Linked DNA regions of Sinobacterium norvegicum. The protein of the gene in region 3 binds, or shares a complex with, the protein of the main gene of each other region. Links are inferred from orthologs where the notes say so. Each region holds a gene or a part of one and is shown on either strand. Other genes may lie near its edges. The genes, in order: sdhD, sdhC, frdD, L9P87_RS02930 and sdhA.

What was found.
Region 1: frdD (region 3) and sdhD share a complex: the UniProt entries of both Escherichia coli proteins name them as parts of the enzyme complex. The link is inferred for Sinobacterium norvegicum from one-to-one orthologs.
Region 2: frdD (region 3) and sdhC share a complex: the UniProt entries of both Escherichia coli proteins name them as parts of the enzyme complex. The link is inferred for Sinobacterium norvegicum from one-to-one orthologs.
Region 4: frdD (region 3) and L9P87_RS02930 share a complex: the UniProt entries of both Escherichia coli proteins name them as parts of the enzyme complex. The link is inferred for Sinobacterium norvegicum from one-to-one orthologs.
Region 5: frdD (region 3) and sdhA share a complex: the UniProt entries of both Escherichia coli proteins name them as parts of the enzyme complex. The link is inferred for Sinobacterium norvegicum from one-to-one orthologs.

What each region holds. Positions count from the first base shown.
Region 1 is NZ_CAKLPX010000001.1:671,047-674,023, forward strand. It holds sdhD (succinate dehydrogenase, hydrophobic membrane anchor protein), read right to left. Parts: upstream 1,685-2,977; coding sequence 1,316-1,684; downstream 1-1,315. Other genes in the region: sdhA (succinate dehydrogenase flavoprotein subunit), read right to left, coding at 1-1,314; sdhC (succinate dehydrogenase, cytochrome b556 subunit), read right to left, coding at 1,681-2,055; gltA (citrate synthase), read left to right, coding at 2,529-2,977. UniProt on the Escherichia coli protein: Membrane-anchoring subunit of succinate dehydrogenase (SDH).
Region 2 is NZ_CAKLPX010000001.1:671,415-674,535, reverse strand. What follows is about bases 125-3,121. They hold sdhC (succinate dehydrogenase, cytochrome b556 subunit), read left to right. Parts: upstream 125-1,434; coding sequence 1,435-1,809; downstream 1,810-3,121. Other genes in these bases: sdhA (succinate dehydrogenase flavoprotein subunit), read left to right, coding at 2,176-3,121; sdhD (succinate dehydrogenase, hydrophobic membrane anchor protein), read left to right, coding at 1,806-2,174; gltA (citrate synthase), read right to left, coding at 125-961. Also shown: more of gltA, read right to left, coding at 1-124. UniProt on the Escherichia coli protein: Membrane-anchoring subunit of succinate dehydrogenase (SDH).
Region 3 is NZ_CAKLPX010000003.1:289,472-292,582, forward strand. The notes cover bases 103-3,089. They hold frdD (fumarate reductase subunit FrdD), read right to left. Parts: upstream 1,775-3,089; coding sequence 1,430-1,774; downstream 103-1,429. Other genes in these bases: L9P87_RS13290 (DUF2846 domain-containing protein), read right to left, coding at 103-440; L9P87_RS13300 (fumarate reductase subunit C), read right to left, coding at 1,785-2,177; L9P87_RS13305 (succinate dehydrogenase/fumarate reductase iron-sulfur subunit), read right to left, coding at 2,180-2,995; frdA (fumarate reductase (quinol) flavoprotein subunit), read right to left, coding at 2,995-3,089. Also shown: more of L9P87_RS13290, read right to left, coding at 1-102; more of frdA, read right to left, coding at 3,090-3,111. UniProt on the Escherichia coli protein: Two distinct, membrane-bound, FAD-containing enzymes are responsible for the catalysis of fumarate and succinate interconversion; fumarate reductase is used in anaerobic growth, and succinate dehydrogenase is used in aerobic growth.
Region 4 is NZ_CAKLPX010000001.1:668,595-671,539, forward strand. What follows is about bases 125-2,945. They hold L9P87_RS02930 (succinate dehydrogenase iron-sulfur subunit), read right to left. Parts: upstream 1,979-2,945; coding sequence 1,271-1,978; downstream 125-1,270. Other genes in these bases: L9P87_RS02925 (2-oxoglutarate dehydrogenase E1 component), read right to left, coding at 125-985; sdhA (succinate dehydrogenase flavoprotein subunit), read right to left, coding at 1,997-2,945. In the rest of the region: more of L9P87_RS02925, read right to left, coding at 1-124. UniProt on the Escherichia coli protein: Two distinct, membrane-bound, FAD-containing enzymes are responsible for the catalysis of fumarate and succinate interconversion; the fumarate reductase is used in anaerobic growth, and the succinate dehydrogenase is used in aerobic growth.
Region 5 is NZ_CAKLPX010000001.1:669,976-672,917, reverse strand. It holds sdhA (succinate dehydrogenase flavoprotein subunit), read left to right. Parts: upstream 1-557; coding sequence 558-2,327; downstream 2,328-2,942. Other genes in the region: L9P87_RS02930 (succinate dehydrogenase iron-sulfur subunit), read left to right, coding at 2,346-2,942; sdhD (succinate dehydrogenase, hydrophobic membrane anchor protein), read left to right, coding at 188-556; sdhC (succinate dehydrogenase, cytochrome b556 subunit), read left to right, coding at 1-191. UniProt on the Escherichia coli protein: Two distinct, membrane-bound, FAD-containing enzymes are responsible for the catalysis of fumarate and succinate interconversion; the fumarate reductase is used in anaerobic growth, and the succinate dehydrogenase is used in aerobic growth.

The DNA.
Region 1 (2,977 bases), on a different replicon or contig from region 3:
GATATCAGCCTCGGTTGCGCCATCCAGCTCAATGCCTTCACGCAATGCCTTCTCGATATAAAGACCGGCAGCACGACCAAAGACAACCAAGTCCAGCAGCGAGTTACCGCCCAGACGGTTGGCACCGTGAACAGAGACACAGGCAACCTCACCACAGGCGTACAAGCCGTTGATAACGGTATCATTGCCATCTGCATCCATGGTCAATACTTGACCGTGAATGTTAGTCGCAACACCACCCATCATATAGTGACAGGTTGGCACGACAGGAACCGGCACCTTAACAGGGTCGGCATGGGCAAACGTCTGTGATAACTCACAGATACCAGGCAGCTTACTGTGCAATACTTTTTCACCGAGGTGATCAAGCTTAAGGAATACGTGATCGCCATCAGGACCACAACCACGCCCCTCTAAGATCTCAAGCGTCATTGAACGAGCAACAACATCACGACCCGCAAGATCCTTCGCGTTTGGCGCATAACGTTCCATGAAACGCTCGCCATCCTTATTAATCAGATAGCCACCCTCACCACGACAACCCTCAGTAACCAGAACACCGGCACCGTGAATACCCGTTGGGTGGAACTGCCACATTTCGATATCCTGAACAGGAACACCGGCGCGTAGCGCCATACCGATACCGTCACCGGTATTAATGTGAGCATTAGTAGTAGAAGCATAAATACGGCCAGCACCACCTGTTGCCAAGACTGTCGCCTTAGACTTAACAAAAACAGTCTCGCCATCTTCAATACAGATCGCGATAACACCAACAACTTCACCGTTGGCATTCTTTACCAAATCAACCGCATACCATTCATTAAAGAACACTGTATTGTTCTTAAGGTTGCTCTGATAAAGCGTGTGTAATAGGGCGTGACCGGTACGGTCTGCAGCAGCACAGGTACGCGCAGCTTGTCCACCATTACCAAAATCCTTCGACTGACCACCGAAAGGACGCTGATAAATACGCCCCTCTTCGGTACGCGAGAAAGGCATACCCATGTGATCCAACTCGAAAACAGCCTCTGGACCGACAGAGCACATATATTCGATCGCGTCTTGGTCACCGATATAATCAGAGCCCTTAACGGTATCGTACATGTGCCAGCGCCAATCATCGTTCGGATCATCACTGGCAATTGCACAGGTAATACCACCTTGAGCAGAAACAGTATGAGAGCGTGTTGGGAAAACCTTGGTAATAACCGCAGTCTTATAACCAGACTGAGCCATTTGTAGCGAGGCACGCATGCCTGCACCACCACCACCAATTACGATGGCATCAAAAGAAATAGTGCGAATAGTCATGCTATACACTCCACAGGATCTGTACGCCCCAAACAAGGTACGTAAAAGTGACAATAGCGACGGTCGCTTGGAACAACCAACGAACAACATTACCCTTCGAACCCAGCATGCGCTCGGTGAAGTAATCGGTGGAAACCGACCACAAACCAATCCAAGCGTGAGCACATAATGCAATCAGCGCCATAACACTGAACACACGCATCCAAGTCTGAGCGAACAGCTCCGACCAGACGACAAACGTAATATCATTACAGGCAACAAAACCCGCTAGAAATACAAAATAAACAACCAAAATTAAGGCTGTTAAACGCTGAATCAACCAATCGGCCAAACCGCTGCGACCATAGCTAGTGACTGAAGTTACATTCATAGTATCCACACTCCTGCAGCAATGATTAATACAGCAGAGACAACAACAGTTATCTTTGCGCCCAACAAACCACCTTCAAGAGTCTCGCCAATGCCGAGATCCATAACCAGGTGCCTAACACCGGCAACAGAGTGGTAAATCAAACCAGCCAGCACCAGCCACAAAGCAAACTTTGCAACAGGCGACTGCAAACACTCAACAGCAGCCTTAAAGCTTTCTTCACTCTCTAATGAAGAAGACAACAAGGTCAACAACAGTGCCACACCGGCAAAAATGAACACACCTGATATCCTGTGTAGGATTGAGGTGTATGCGGTAAGAGGGAGGTTAATTGTCCCAATATCTAAGTTAACAGGTCTATTATCTTTCACGACTCATTTACACTTCTTTATATTGCCAATTTATGCAGGCGGTTTATCGGAAAGTGCCAAGGCTGCTTTTAACGGCAAACCTCATACGTCTTATTGTAGAATCATCAATTTCTCACCCACTAAATTACGCATTCAGATAATGAGCACTGAAAATTCTGGCGAAATTATATGAGTAACATAACGAAATTACAATGTTATAGACCAGTTAAAACAGCTCTTGTATAGATACTTATACGTATTATTCCCCATAGTGATACTTGCACTGAATCAGTGCTACAGGGCACCGTTTTCGTACACATTCAATACATTAAACGACAGTAAGCCGATTTTTTACTATTTTTCGTTAAATTGGAGCCTAAATTTACGTCCACCAAGCATCGACAGAATTGACAAACGCTTTTATCTCTTTATAGTGATGCCGTCCTCATGAGGGACACTTTCTGAATGTAATAATAAGTTGACAGGAGCCAAAAATGAGTGAGCGTAAAGCAACTCTGACGTTGGATGGACTAGACACACCCCTTGAATTACCGGTAATGTCCGGCACCATAGGCCCAGACGTCGTTGACGTAGGCGGACTTACAGCAAAAGGGTATTTCACATACGACCCTGGCTTTGTATCCACCGCATCCTGCGAATCAAAGATCACCTATATCGATGGCGGCAAAGGTGTTCTATTACACCGCGGCTACCCTATCGAGCAGCTAGCAGAGAAGTCAGACTTCCTCGAAACCTGTTATTTACTGGTTTATGGAGAGCTTCCCAATGCTGAACAAAAAGAACAATTCGATAACAACATTCGTTATCACACCATGGTTCACGACCAGTTAACCCACTTTTTCAATGGTTTCCGTCGTGACGCCCACCCGATGGCCATTATGTGTGGCGTAGTAGGCGCCCTTGCTGCCTTCTACCACGATTC
Region 2 (3,121 bases), on a different replicon or contig from region 3:
TCATCACGCGTGCACGTGGGTCGAAGTTTTTGTAGACGCGATGACCGAAGCCCATGAGGCGGAATGGGTCATTTTTGTCTTTGGCGCGAGCAACAAAATCATCGATGTTAGAAACATCGCCAATTTCGCCAAGCATGTCCAGAACAGCTTCGTTAGCGCCACCGTGTGAGGGTCCCCAAAGCGCTGCGATACCGGCAGAGATACAGGCGAACGGGTTGGCGCCTGTTGAGCCAGCAAGGCGAACGGTAGAAGTAGAGGCGTTCTGTTCGTGGTCGGCATGAAGCAGGAAGATGCGATCCATAGCCTTAGATAGAACAGGATTTACCTTGTATTCTTCGCACGGATTACTGAACATCATATACAGGAAGTTTTCTGCATAGTTCAGGTCGTTGCGAGGATAGACGAAAGGTTGGCCAATACTGTACTTGTAAGTCATGGCGGCCAGCGTCGGCATCTTGGCGACAAGGCGCTGAGCTGATATTTCGCGGTGACGCTCATCATTGATATCGAGCGAATCGTGGTAGAAGGCAGCAAGGGCGCCTACTACGCCACACATAATGGCCATCGGGTGGGCGTCACGACGGAAACCATTGAAAAAGTGGGTTAACTGGTCGTGAACCATGGTGTGATAACGAATGTTGTTATCGAATTGTTCTTTTTGTTCAGCATTGGGAAGCTCTCCATAAACCAGTAAATAACAGGTTTCGAGGAAGTCTGACTTCTCTGCTAGCTGCTCGATAGGGTAGCCGCGGTGTAATAGAACACCTTTGCCGCCATCGATATAGGTGATCTTTGATTCGCAGGATGCGGTGGATACAAAGCCAGGGTCGTATGTGAAATACCCTTTTGCTGTAAGTCCGCCTACGTCAACGACGTCTGGGCCTATGGTGCCGGACATTACCGGTAATTCAAGGGGTGTGTCTAGTCCATCCAACGTCAGAGTTGCTTTACGCTCACTCATTTTTGGCTCCTGTCAACTTATTATTACATTCAGAAAGTGTCCCTCATGAGGACGGCATCACTATAAAGAGATAAAAGCGTTTGTCAATTCTGTCGATGCTTGGTGGACGTAAATTTAGGCTCCAATTTAACGAAAAATAGTAAAAAATCGGCTTACTGTCGTTTAATGTATTGAATGTGTACGAAAACGGTGCCCTGTAGCACTGATTCAGTGCAAGTATCACTATGGGGAATAATACGTATAAGTATCTATACAAGAGCTGTTTTAACTGGTCTATAACATTGTAATTTCGTTATGTTACTCATATAATTTCGCCAGAATTTTCAGTGCTCATTATCTGAATGCGTAATTTAGTGGGTGAGAAATTGATGATTCTACAATAAGACGTATGAGGTTTGCCGTTAAAAGCAGCCTTGGCACTTTCCGATAAACCGCCTGCATAAATTGGCAATATAAAGAAGTGTAAATGAGTCGTGAAAGATAATAGACCTGTTAACTTAGATATTGGGACAATTAACCTCCCTCTTACCGCATACACCTCAATCCTACACAGGATATCAGGTGTGTTCATTTTTGCCGGTGTGGCACTGTTGTTGACCTTGTTGTCTTCTTCATTAGAGAGTGAAGAAAGCTTTAAGGCTGCTGTTGAGTGTTTGCAGTCGCCTGTTGCAAAGTTTGCTTTGTGGCTGGTGCTGGCTGGTTTGATTTACCACTCTGTTGCCGGTGTTAGGCACCTGGTTATGGATCTCGGCATTGGCGAGACTCTTGAAGGTGGTTTGTTGGGCGCAAAGATAACTGTTGTTGTCTCTGCTGTATTAATCATTGCTGCAGGAGTGTGGATACTATGAATGTAACTTCAGTCACTAGCTATGGTCGCAGCGGTTTGGCCGATTGGTTGATTCAGCGTTTAACAGCCTTAATTTTGGTTGTTTATTTTGTATTTCTAGCGGGTTTTGTTGCCTGTAATGATATTACGTTTGTCGTCTGGTCGGAGCTGTTCGCTCAGACTTGGATGCGTGTGTTCAGTGTTATGGCGCTGATTGCATTATGTGCTCACGCTTGGATTGGTTTGTGGTCGGTTTCCACCGATTACTTCACCGAGCGCATGCTGGGTTCGAAGGGTAATGTTGTTCGTTGGTTGTTCCAAGCGACCGTCGCTATTGTCACTTTTACGTACCTTGTTTGGGGCGTACAGATCCTGTGGAGTGTATAGCATGACTATTCGCACTATTTCTTTTGATGCCATCGTAATTGGTGGTGGTGGTGCAGGCATGCGTGCCTCGCTACAAATGGCTCAGTCTGGTTATAAGACTGCGGTTATTACCAAGGTTTTCCCAACACGCTCTCATACTGTTTCTGCTCAAGGTGGTATTACCTGTGCAATTGCCAGTGATGATCCGAACGATGATTGGCGCTGGCACATGTACGATACCGTTAAGGGCTCTGATTATATCGGTGACCAAGACGCGATCGAATATATGTGCTCTGTCGGTCCAGAGGCTGTTTTCGAGTTGGATCACATGGGTATGCCTTTCTCGCGTACCGAAGAGGGGCGTATTTATCAGCGTCCTTTCGGTGGTCAGTCGAAGGATTTTGGTAATGGTGGACAAGCTGCGCGTACCTGTGCTGCTGCAGACCGTACCGGTCACGCCCTATTACACACGCTTTATCAGAGCAACCTTAAGAACAATACAGTGTTCTTTAATGAATGGTATGCGGTTGATTTGGTAAAGAATGCCAACGGTGAAGTTGTTGGTGTTATCGCGATCTGTATTGAAGATGGCGAGACTGTTTTTGTTAAGTCTAAGGCGACAGTCTTGGCAACAGGTGGTGCTGGCCGTATTTATGCTTCTACTACTAATGCTCACATTAATACCGGTGACGGTATCGGTATGGCGCTACGCGCCGGTGTTCCTGTTCAGGATATCGAAATGTGGCAGTTCCACCCAACGGGTATTCACGGTGCCGGTGTTCTGGTTACTGAGGGTTGTCGTGGTGAGGGTGGCTATCTGATTAATAAGGATGGCGAGCGTTTCATGGAACGTTATGCGCCAAACGCGAAGGATCTTGCGGGTCGTGATGTTGTTGCTCGTTCAATGACGCTTGAGATCTTAGAGGGGCGTGGTTGTGGTCCTGATGGCGATCACGTATTCCTTAAGC
Region 3 (3,111 bases):
TTTACGGACTCTTTCAGTTCGCTCATGTCAGAGATGGTCGAGGAGTCTGTAGTAGGCACTAAATCCCAAGCTCCGGTCATAACATAGTTGCTGAATTCTGTGATGAAATAATAGGTTTCACCTGCTTTAGGCTGTAGAGCGTACTGTCTATCAATTCCTGCGGTATCAGTGTGGAGGGTTGTGTCTTTTATTGGAATATCAAATGCTAGAAACCCAACTGGCAATAGCTCACCTTTACTTTCTCCGTTAGCGAATATAAGCATAGTGTCACCACTGCCTGTCACTCTGTCTGGCCTAAAAACAATTACATTAGCAGTGCTGCCAGTGCTTTGAATAGTGGATTGATAGTCTTGAAACTTGGCTCCGCTTGCTACTGAACCGCAGCCAGAAAGAGCAGATAAAACAAGAGTGATTAATATTAAGTATGTAACTTTTGTCATTGTAAAATAATCTCGATAGTGATTTTTTGTAGAGCCTAACGCTTAGGTAATGGGCAGCTTTGCTGCGAAGCAGCGCTTAAAGCTGTCCAGCCGCAGGCGTTCATTGACCGTTTTGTTATGTGTCTTTTAGCCAATTTTCTTCACCATGCCTGGTAGGTATTTGCCCATTTTATTGGGTCCTAGTATTCCATAAACAAAAAACAATAAGCCAGTCATTATTCCGCATAATTGAGACAGCAACCCGTCCTGCCCGATAAAAATCATTACACCAAATACAATGATGAAGCACAGCCCTGTAATTACGCTAAAAACCCTAATTATCATGCTCACCTTTCAGGAACCTATCTAGACACATAACGCTTATTCTACTGACTAGTCGGTAATAACGAAAAACCTAGGAAGAGTCGGTATAACACCCCAAATCCCCCATAAAGCGGAACGTTCCGCCTATCACCCTTTTAGTATTGCCGAATTAAGCCAGTAAGTAGTTAATATTTATTGTTTATTAAGGCAGCAACTTATTCGACAAAAAATGAGCGGAATCGTACTGTTTTTAATGCTTGCCGCTGCAGTCGGTATAACCTGCCATATGTATCCCTTAATTTATGCATATATCTTGCTGAAACTACAAGGTATTCTGAAATAACTTACATTATTCTCGGCGTTATGCGGAAAAGAGGGGCAATATTACTATTTTTACTGTATTTACATACAGTGCTTCTGTCGATCGAAGCGCCTCACTTCCCAGTGACTGCCGATGTCGCCACAGTGCCATCGCAGCAGGGAGGCTGGCGCCGAGTTTACAGGGACGTACTTGTGGCGTGCAAAGTGAGGCCTGATCTTTGTTGTTGTGCCAAAAGCGCAGCCCGATCATGGCAGCGGGCGGTGACTGATGGCGCGTCGTTCGTTGGCTCAGGTTCTGGCAGAGGTGAGAGGAATTAGGTTAAAAAAATGGCCTCGAACATTGCATTCGAGGCCGTGTCTACGGCTTACAGCATAAAATAAAACGCCACCGACAAACCCGTGGCCATGGCGGCGAGGCCGTAACTGGCCATTTTGGTTGCCGGGCCGGCGTGGATGCCGACATCGTGTAAACCGTGGAAGATACGGTGCATGGCATGCCACAGCGACAGCGAGATCACCGCCGCGATGATAATACCGCCCAACCAATGGTCGGCAAAGGCGTGCATCGATTGATAGTCGAGGCTGACCCAGCCCATGGGAACGGCGATGGCGATGACGGCGATAATAGCCGGTAGCACGAAGGAGGATACGACGCCGCCCGCTCCGAACATGGCCCAAAAGAAAGGCTCGTTATGTTTCCATTTCATCATTCAATTCCTCTTAGGCGATGAGAGCGCCGCCAATGACGGCGATGCTGGCGATGACAAAGGTAAGCCAGTGGACAATGCCAATGGCGCTCAGTGGCAATCTTTTATCACCGATAAACACCGGTGGTGCCACTCTGGGGGCAATCGAAAACCAGGTAATGGTGTGGTAACTGCACAGCAGTAAGCTGGCAATATTGAGCAGCCACAGTACCGGGTTTGACTGTGCCGCCAGCCAGTTATTCCATGCCATCTCGCCGCTGACCAGGCTGGAAAACCCGGCTAACAGGTTAAGGCAGAAGTAGGCCATCAGAATCGACGAACCCTCACGTACCATGTATTTGGTAAAGAAGGGGTTGTCTAAATACCAGGTTTTAGACAATTTTGGCGTATACGGTTTACGACTCATGATCAAGACCCTCCGGGTAGTTTAGACAGCGCCCAGTCGGTCAGGCCGCTGATTTTTTGTTGCTGAATAGCCGAGGCCGGGTCGACCGATTTGGGGCAAACCTCAGAGCAGTAGCCGACAAAGGTACAGCTCCATACACCGTCTTTACTGTTCAGCGTTTCCAGTCGTTGATCGCTGCCGTAGTCGCGGCTGTCGACGTTGTAACGGTGAGCTAACGCTATTGCCGAGGGGCCGACGAAGTCGGGATTGAGGCCAAACTGCGGACAGGCCGAGTAGCACAGCAGACAGTTGATGCAGTCGCTGTACTGGCTGAACATCGCCACCTGCTTGGGCAGCTGTTTGTATTCACCGTTGGCAGCAATCTGCTGTTGCTTCTTTGGTTTGGGCGGCTTGGTAGCCGCCGCCGCATCGATAATATAGGGCTTAACCGCCTCAAGCTTGGCCAAAAAATCCTCTTGATCGACGACGAGGTCACGCTCGATGGTAAAGTTGTTGAGTGGCTGCAACCGCATCTTGCCGGGATAGTAGTCGCGGATAAACGTCTCGCAAGCTAACTTCTCTTTGCCGTTGATGACCATGCCGCAGGAGCCACAGACAGCCATGCGACAGGACCAGCGATAGGACAGCGTTGGGTCGACATCCTCTTTAATGTGTTGCAGTGCGTCGAGCAGCGACCAGTTTTCGTCGTAGGGTATGTCGAAGTGCTCGTACCGGGGTTCGTCATCGCTGTCGGGCAGATAGCGCTGTATTTCAATACGCAGGGTTTTGATATCCGTGGCGTCGATGGTGGCACCGTTATTGTCGCTAACCTTGTCCATTATGCACCTCCTTGGGGTTGCGCTTTAGCGGCGTCAGCGGCTGCGCCGTAGAGTCGGGCCGCTGGTTTTGAACGGGTAATATTAACGTCTTGATAGTCCAGCTTTGGCGCTTGTTC
Region 4 (2,945 bases), on a different replicon or contig from region 3:
AGTGTGATGGGTTAAATGCCATGGCTAAATGCACTTCGCCACCACTGGTCATCACATTAGAAGACAAACCTTGATGGTACTTAACGTCAGCAGAACCAACATATTTTGCCTTACCATCAAACTCATCAAATAGTTCTTTTGGACTCTTACCCAGAGTATTGATCAAGACATTGAGGCGACCACGGTGCGCCATGCCAATCACAACTTCTTGTACGCCGTATGAGCCCGATCGTTGAATCAGCTCATCGAGCATGGGAATCAAACTCTCAGCTCCTTCTAAGCCAAAACGCTTGGTACCTGGATAACGTGAGCCAAGGTACTTCTCCAAGCCTTCCGCAGCGCTCAGTCGTTCAAGCACATGACGCTTAACCTCATCCCCATACTGAGGATTAGAACGCACAGATTCCATGCGATTCTGTAGCCACTGCTGCTCTTCAGCAGAGTCAATATGGGCAAATTCAACACCAACATTGCCACAGTATGTGGCTTCCAATGTCTCGATAATTTCTTTCAGCGTTGCTTCAGATTTACCGGTATAAAGATTGGAGGTTTGAAAAGTGGTATCGAGGTCGGCTGCTGACAATTGATGAAAATGGGTATCCAAATCAACCGGCGGCTGGCGCTGCCATAGACCAAGGGGGTCTAGATTGGCTTTTTGGTGTCCACGGTTACGATACGCGGCAATAAGATTGACGACTCGAACCTGTTTACGCTCATACTCAGTACTCACACCTTCAACCGGTGCCGCAGCGGGACGCAACTTGGATTTACCGAGTAATTCGAAATGTTCTACGATAGGAGAGTGAGGCGTGTCTTGACTAACAACCCCCTCTACTCGAGGAAGCTTTTCGAAATAGGTACGCCAGTCTTCGGCGACCGAATTTGGATCTAAAATGTACTGCTCATAGAGGTCCTCTACATACGCAGAGTTACCGCCACTAATATGCGAACTGCTTCGTAGCAGTTCCATTATGCTCTCTTGCATTATCACACACCTTAAGATGGGAGCAATTACTAAACCCATAAGACAGGCACTGGTGGTGCGCCCCAAAGAAACACTGTCACATCGATAGACGACAGCGTTCTCAGTCTTCGTTAGTAACTAGGATTTTATCCAAAACCCCCGGGAGATATAGCCTATGTTTAGCCACATAATCGCTAAAACTACGATTGTTTCACCCTTTTATTAAGACGGGTCTCACTCTGCCTTAATAGGACGGGAGGCATTGTAAAACACCTCCACCCAAACCACTAGAGCCAATTCAACAATTTATGTTGCATTAGCCAATAGCATGTTACGAATGTGACCGATGGCCCGTGTTGGGTTAAGGCCTTTCGGACATACGTTTACGCAGTTCTGAATACCGTGACAGCGGAATACGCTGAACGGATCATCCAATGCTGCCAAACGCTCTTCGGTAGCCGTATCACGACTATCCACGAGAAAGCGCCAAGCCTGCAACAAACCACTTGGACCGATGAAACGATCTGGATTCCACCAGAACGACGGACAAGAGCTTGAACAACACGCGCACAGAATACATTCATAAAGACCGTCAAGCTTAGCACGGTCCTCAGGGCTCTGAAGGCGCTCAATAGCTGGCGCCGGCGTATCATTAAGCAGGTAGGGCTTAATTTTCTTGTACTGGTTGTAGAACATTTCCATGTCGACAACCAAGTCACGAACAACCGGCAAGCCAGGCAGCGGACGAATAACTAACTTACCGCCCTTCAAACCCGCCTCAGACAATGGCGTCACACACGCCAAGCCATTCTTACCGTTAATATTCAAACCGTCAGAACCACACACACCCTCACGGCATGAGCGACGGAAAGAGATACTAGAATGCTCAGCTTTTAACTGCTCAAGCACGTCCAATACCATGATATCTTTACCCTGTGTATCCAACTCATAGTCCACCATGGCGGGCTCTGAGTCAGTCGCAGGGTTATAGCGATAGATAGATACTTTTAACATCTTTTGCTGCCCCTCTTATTAGTACTTACGTTCTTTAGGCTCAAACACTGGCACAGTCTTCGGCTTAAAGTTCACCGCACGCTTTGCCACACGCTTTTCACCGGGGTAGTACATAGAGTGACACAACCAGTTTTCGTCATCGCGATCCTGGAAATCGTCACGGGCATGCGCACCACGACTCTCTTTACGTACTTCAGCTGCAATCGCTGTCGCTTCCGCAACCTCAAACAAGTTCTGCAGCTCTAAAGCCTCGATACGCGCAGTATTAAAGGCGTCAGACTTATCGTCAAGACGGACATTTTCAACACGTGGACGAAGATCGGCAAGCTTCTTAATACCTTCCTGCATGAAATCACCACGACGGAATACGCCGAAATGGTTCTGCATAATGGTTTGCAGCTCTTTACGTAGATCGGCAACTTTCTCGCCTGAATCTGAGGCGTTGAGCGTATTCAAACGCGCCATCGCTTTATCGATATCAGCCTCGGTTGCGCCATCCAGCTCAATGCCTTCACGCAATGCCTTCTCGATATAAAGACCGGCAGCACGACCAAAGACAACCAAGTCCAGCAGCGAGTTACCGCCCAGACGGTTGGCACCGTGAACAGAGACACAGGCAACCTCACCACAGGCGTACAAGCCGTTGATAACGGTATCATTGCCATCTGCATCCATGGTCAATACTTGACCGTGAATGTTAGTCGCAACACCACCCATCATATAGTGACAGGTTGGCACGACAGGAACCGGCACCTTAACAGGGTCGGCATGGGCAAACGTCTGTGATAACTCACAGATACCAGGCAGCTTACTGTGCAATACTTTTTCACCGAGGTGATCAAGCTTAAGGAATACGTGATCGCCATCAGGACCACAACCACGCCCCTCTAAGATCTCAAGCGTCATTGAACGAGCAACAACATCACGACCCGCAAGATCCTTCGCGTTTGGCGCATAACGTTCCATG
Region 5 (2,942 bases), on a different replicon or contig from region 3:
AGTCGCCTGTTGCAAAGTTTGCTTTGTGGCTGGTGCTGGCTGGTTTGATTTACCACTCTGTTGCCGGTGTTAGGCACCTGGTTATGGATCTCGGCATTGGCGAGACTCTTGAAGGTGGTTTGTTGGGCGCAAAGATAACTGTTGTTGTCTCTGCTGTATTAATCATTGCTGCAGGAGTGTGGATACTATGAATGTAACTTCAGTCACTAGCTATGGTCGCAGCGGTTTGGCCGATTGGTTGATTCAGCGTTTAACAGCCTTAATTTTGGTTGTTTATTTTGTATTTCTAGCGGGTTTTGTTGCCTGTAATGATATTACGTTTGTCGTCTGGTCGGAGCTGTTCGCTCAGACTTGGATGCGTGTGTTCAGTGTTATGGCGCTGATTGCATTATGTGCTCACGCTTGGATTGGTTTGTGGTCGGTTTCCACCGATTACTTCACCGAGCGCATGCTGGGTTCGAAGGGTAATGTTGTTCGTTGGTTGTTCCAAGCGACCGTCGCTATTGTCACTTTTACGTACCTTGTTTGGGGCGTACAGATCCTGTGGAGTGTATAGCATGACTATTCGCACTATTTCTTTTGATGCCATCGTAATTGGTGGTGGTGGTGCAGGCATGCGTGCCTCGCTACAAATGGCTCAGTCTGGTTATAAGACTGCGGTTATTACCAAGGTTTTCCCAACACGCTCTCATACTGTTTCTGCTCAAGGTGGTATTACCTGTGCAATTGCCAGTGATGATCCGAACGATGATTGGCGCTGGCACATGTACGATACCGTTAAGGGCTCTGATTATATCGGTGACCAAGACGCGATCGAATATATGTGCTCTGTCGGTCCAGAGGCTGTTTTCGAGTTGGATCACATGGGTATGCCTTTCTCGCGTACCGAAGAGGGGCGTATTTATCAGCGTCCTTTCGGTGGTCAGTCGAAGGATTTTGGTAATGGTGGACAAGCTGCGCGTACCTGTGCTGCTGCAGACCGTACCGGTCACGCCCTATTACACACGCTTTATCAGAGCAACCTTAAGAACAATACAGTGTTCTTTAATGAATGGTATGCGGTTGATTTGGTAAAGAATGCCAACGGTGAAGTTGTTGGTGTTATCGCGATCTGTATTGAAGATGGCGAGACTGTTTTTGTTAAGTCTAAGGCGACAGTCTTGGCAACAGGTGGTGCTGGCCGTATTTATGCTTCTACTACTAATGCTCACATTAATACCGGTGACGGTATCGGTATGGCGCTACGCGCCGGTGTTCCTGTTCAGGATATCGAAATGTGGCAGTTCCACCCAACGGGTATTCACGGTGCCGGTGTTCTGGTTACTGAGGGTTGTCGTGGTGAGGGTGGCTATCTGATTAATAAGGATGGCGAGCGTTTCATGGAACGTTATGCGCCAAACGCGAAGGATCTTGCGGGTCGTGATGTTGTTGCTCGTTCAATGACGCTTGAGATCTTAGAGGGGCGTGGTTGTGGTCCTGATGGCGATCACGTATTCCTTAAGCTTGATCACCTCGGTGAAAAAGTATTGCACAGTAAGCTGCCTGGTATCTGTGAGTTATCACAGACGTTTGCCCATGCCGACCCTGTTAAGGTGCCGGTTCCTGTCGTGCCAACCTGTCACTATATGATGGGTGGTGTTGCGACTAACATTCACGGTCAAGTATTGACCATGGATGCAGATGGCAATGATACCGTTATCAACGGCTTGTACGCCTGTGGTGAGGTTGCCTGTGTCTCTGTTCACGGTGCCAACCGTCTGGGCGGTAACTCGCTGCTGGACTTGGTTGTCTTTGGTCGTGCTGCCGGTCTTTATATCGAGAAGGCATTGCGTGAAGGCATTGAGCTGGATGGCGCAACCGAGGCTGATATCGATAAAGCGATGGCGCGTTTGAATACGCTCAACGCCTCAGATTCAGGCGAGAAAGTTGCCGATCTACGTAAAGAGCTGCAAACCATTATGCAGAACCATTTCGGCGTATTCCGTCGTGGTGATTTCATGCAGGAAGGTATTAAGAAGCTTGCCGATCTTCGTCCACGTGTTGAAAATGTCCGTCTTGACGATAAGTCTGACGCCTTTAATACTGCGCGTATCGAGGCTTTAGAGCTGCAGAACTTGTTTGAGGTTGCGGAAGCGACAGCGATTGCAGCTGAAGTACGTAAAGAGAGTCGTGGTGCGCATGCCCGTGACGATTTCCAGGATCGCGATGACGAAAACTGGTTGTGTCACTCTATGTACTACCCCGGTGAAAAGCGTGTGGCAAAGCGTGCGGTGAACTTTAAGCCGAAGACTGTGCCAGTGTTTGAGCCTAAAGAACGTAAGTACTAATAAGAGGGGCAGCAAAAGATGTTAAAAGTATCTATCTATCGCTATAACCCTGCGACTGACTCAGAGCCCGCCATGGTGGACTATGAGTTGGATACACAGGGTAAAGATATCATGGTATTGGACGTGCTTGAGCAGTTAAAAGCTGAGCATTCTAGTATCTCTTTCCGTCGCTCATGCCGTGAGGGTGTGTGTGGTTCTGACGGTTTGAATATTAACGGTAAGAATGGCTTGGCGTGTGTGACGCCATTGTCTGAGGCGGGTTTGAAGGGCGGTAAGTTAGTTATTCGTCCGCTGCCTGGCTTGCCGGTTGTTCGTGACTTGGTTGTCGACATGGAAATGTTCTACAACCAGTACAAGAAAATTAAGCCCTACCTGCTTAATGATACGCCGGCGCCAGCTATTGAGCGCCTTCAGAGCCCTGAGGACCGTGCTAAGCTTGACGGTCTTTATGAATGTATTCTGTGCGCGTGTTGTTCAAGCTCTTGTCCGTCGTTCTGGTGGAATCCAGATCGTTTCATCGGTCCAAGTGGTTTGTTGCAGGCTTGGCGCTTTCTCGTGGATAGTCGTGATACGGCTACCGAAGAGCGTTTGGCAGCATTGGATGATCCGTTCAGC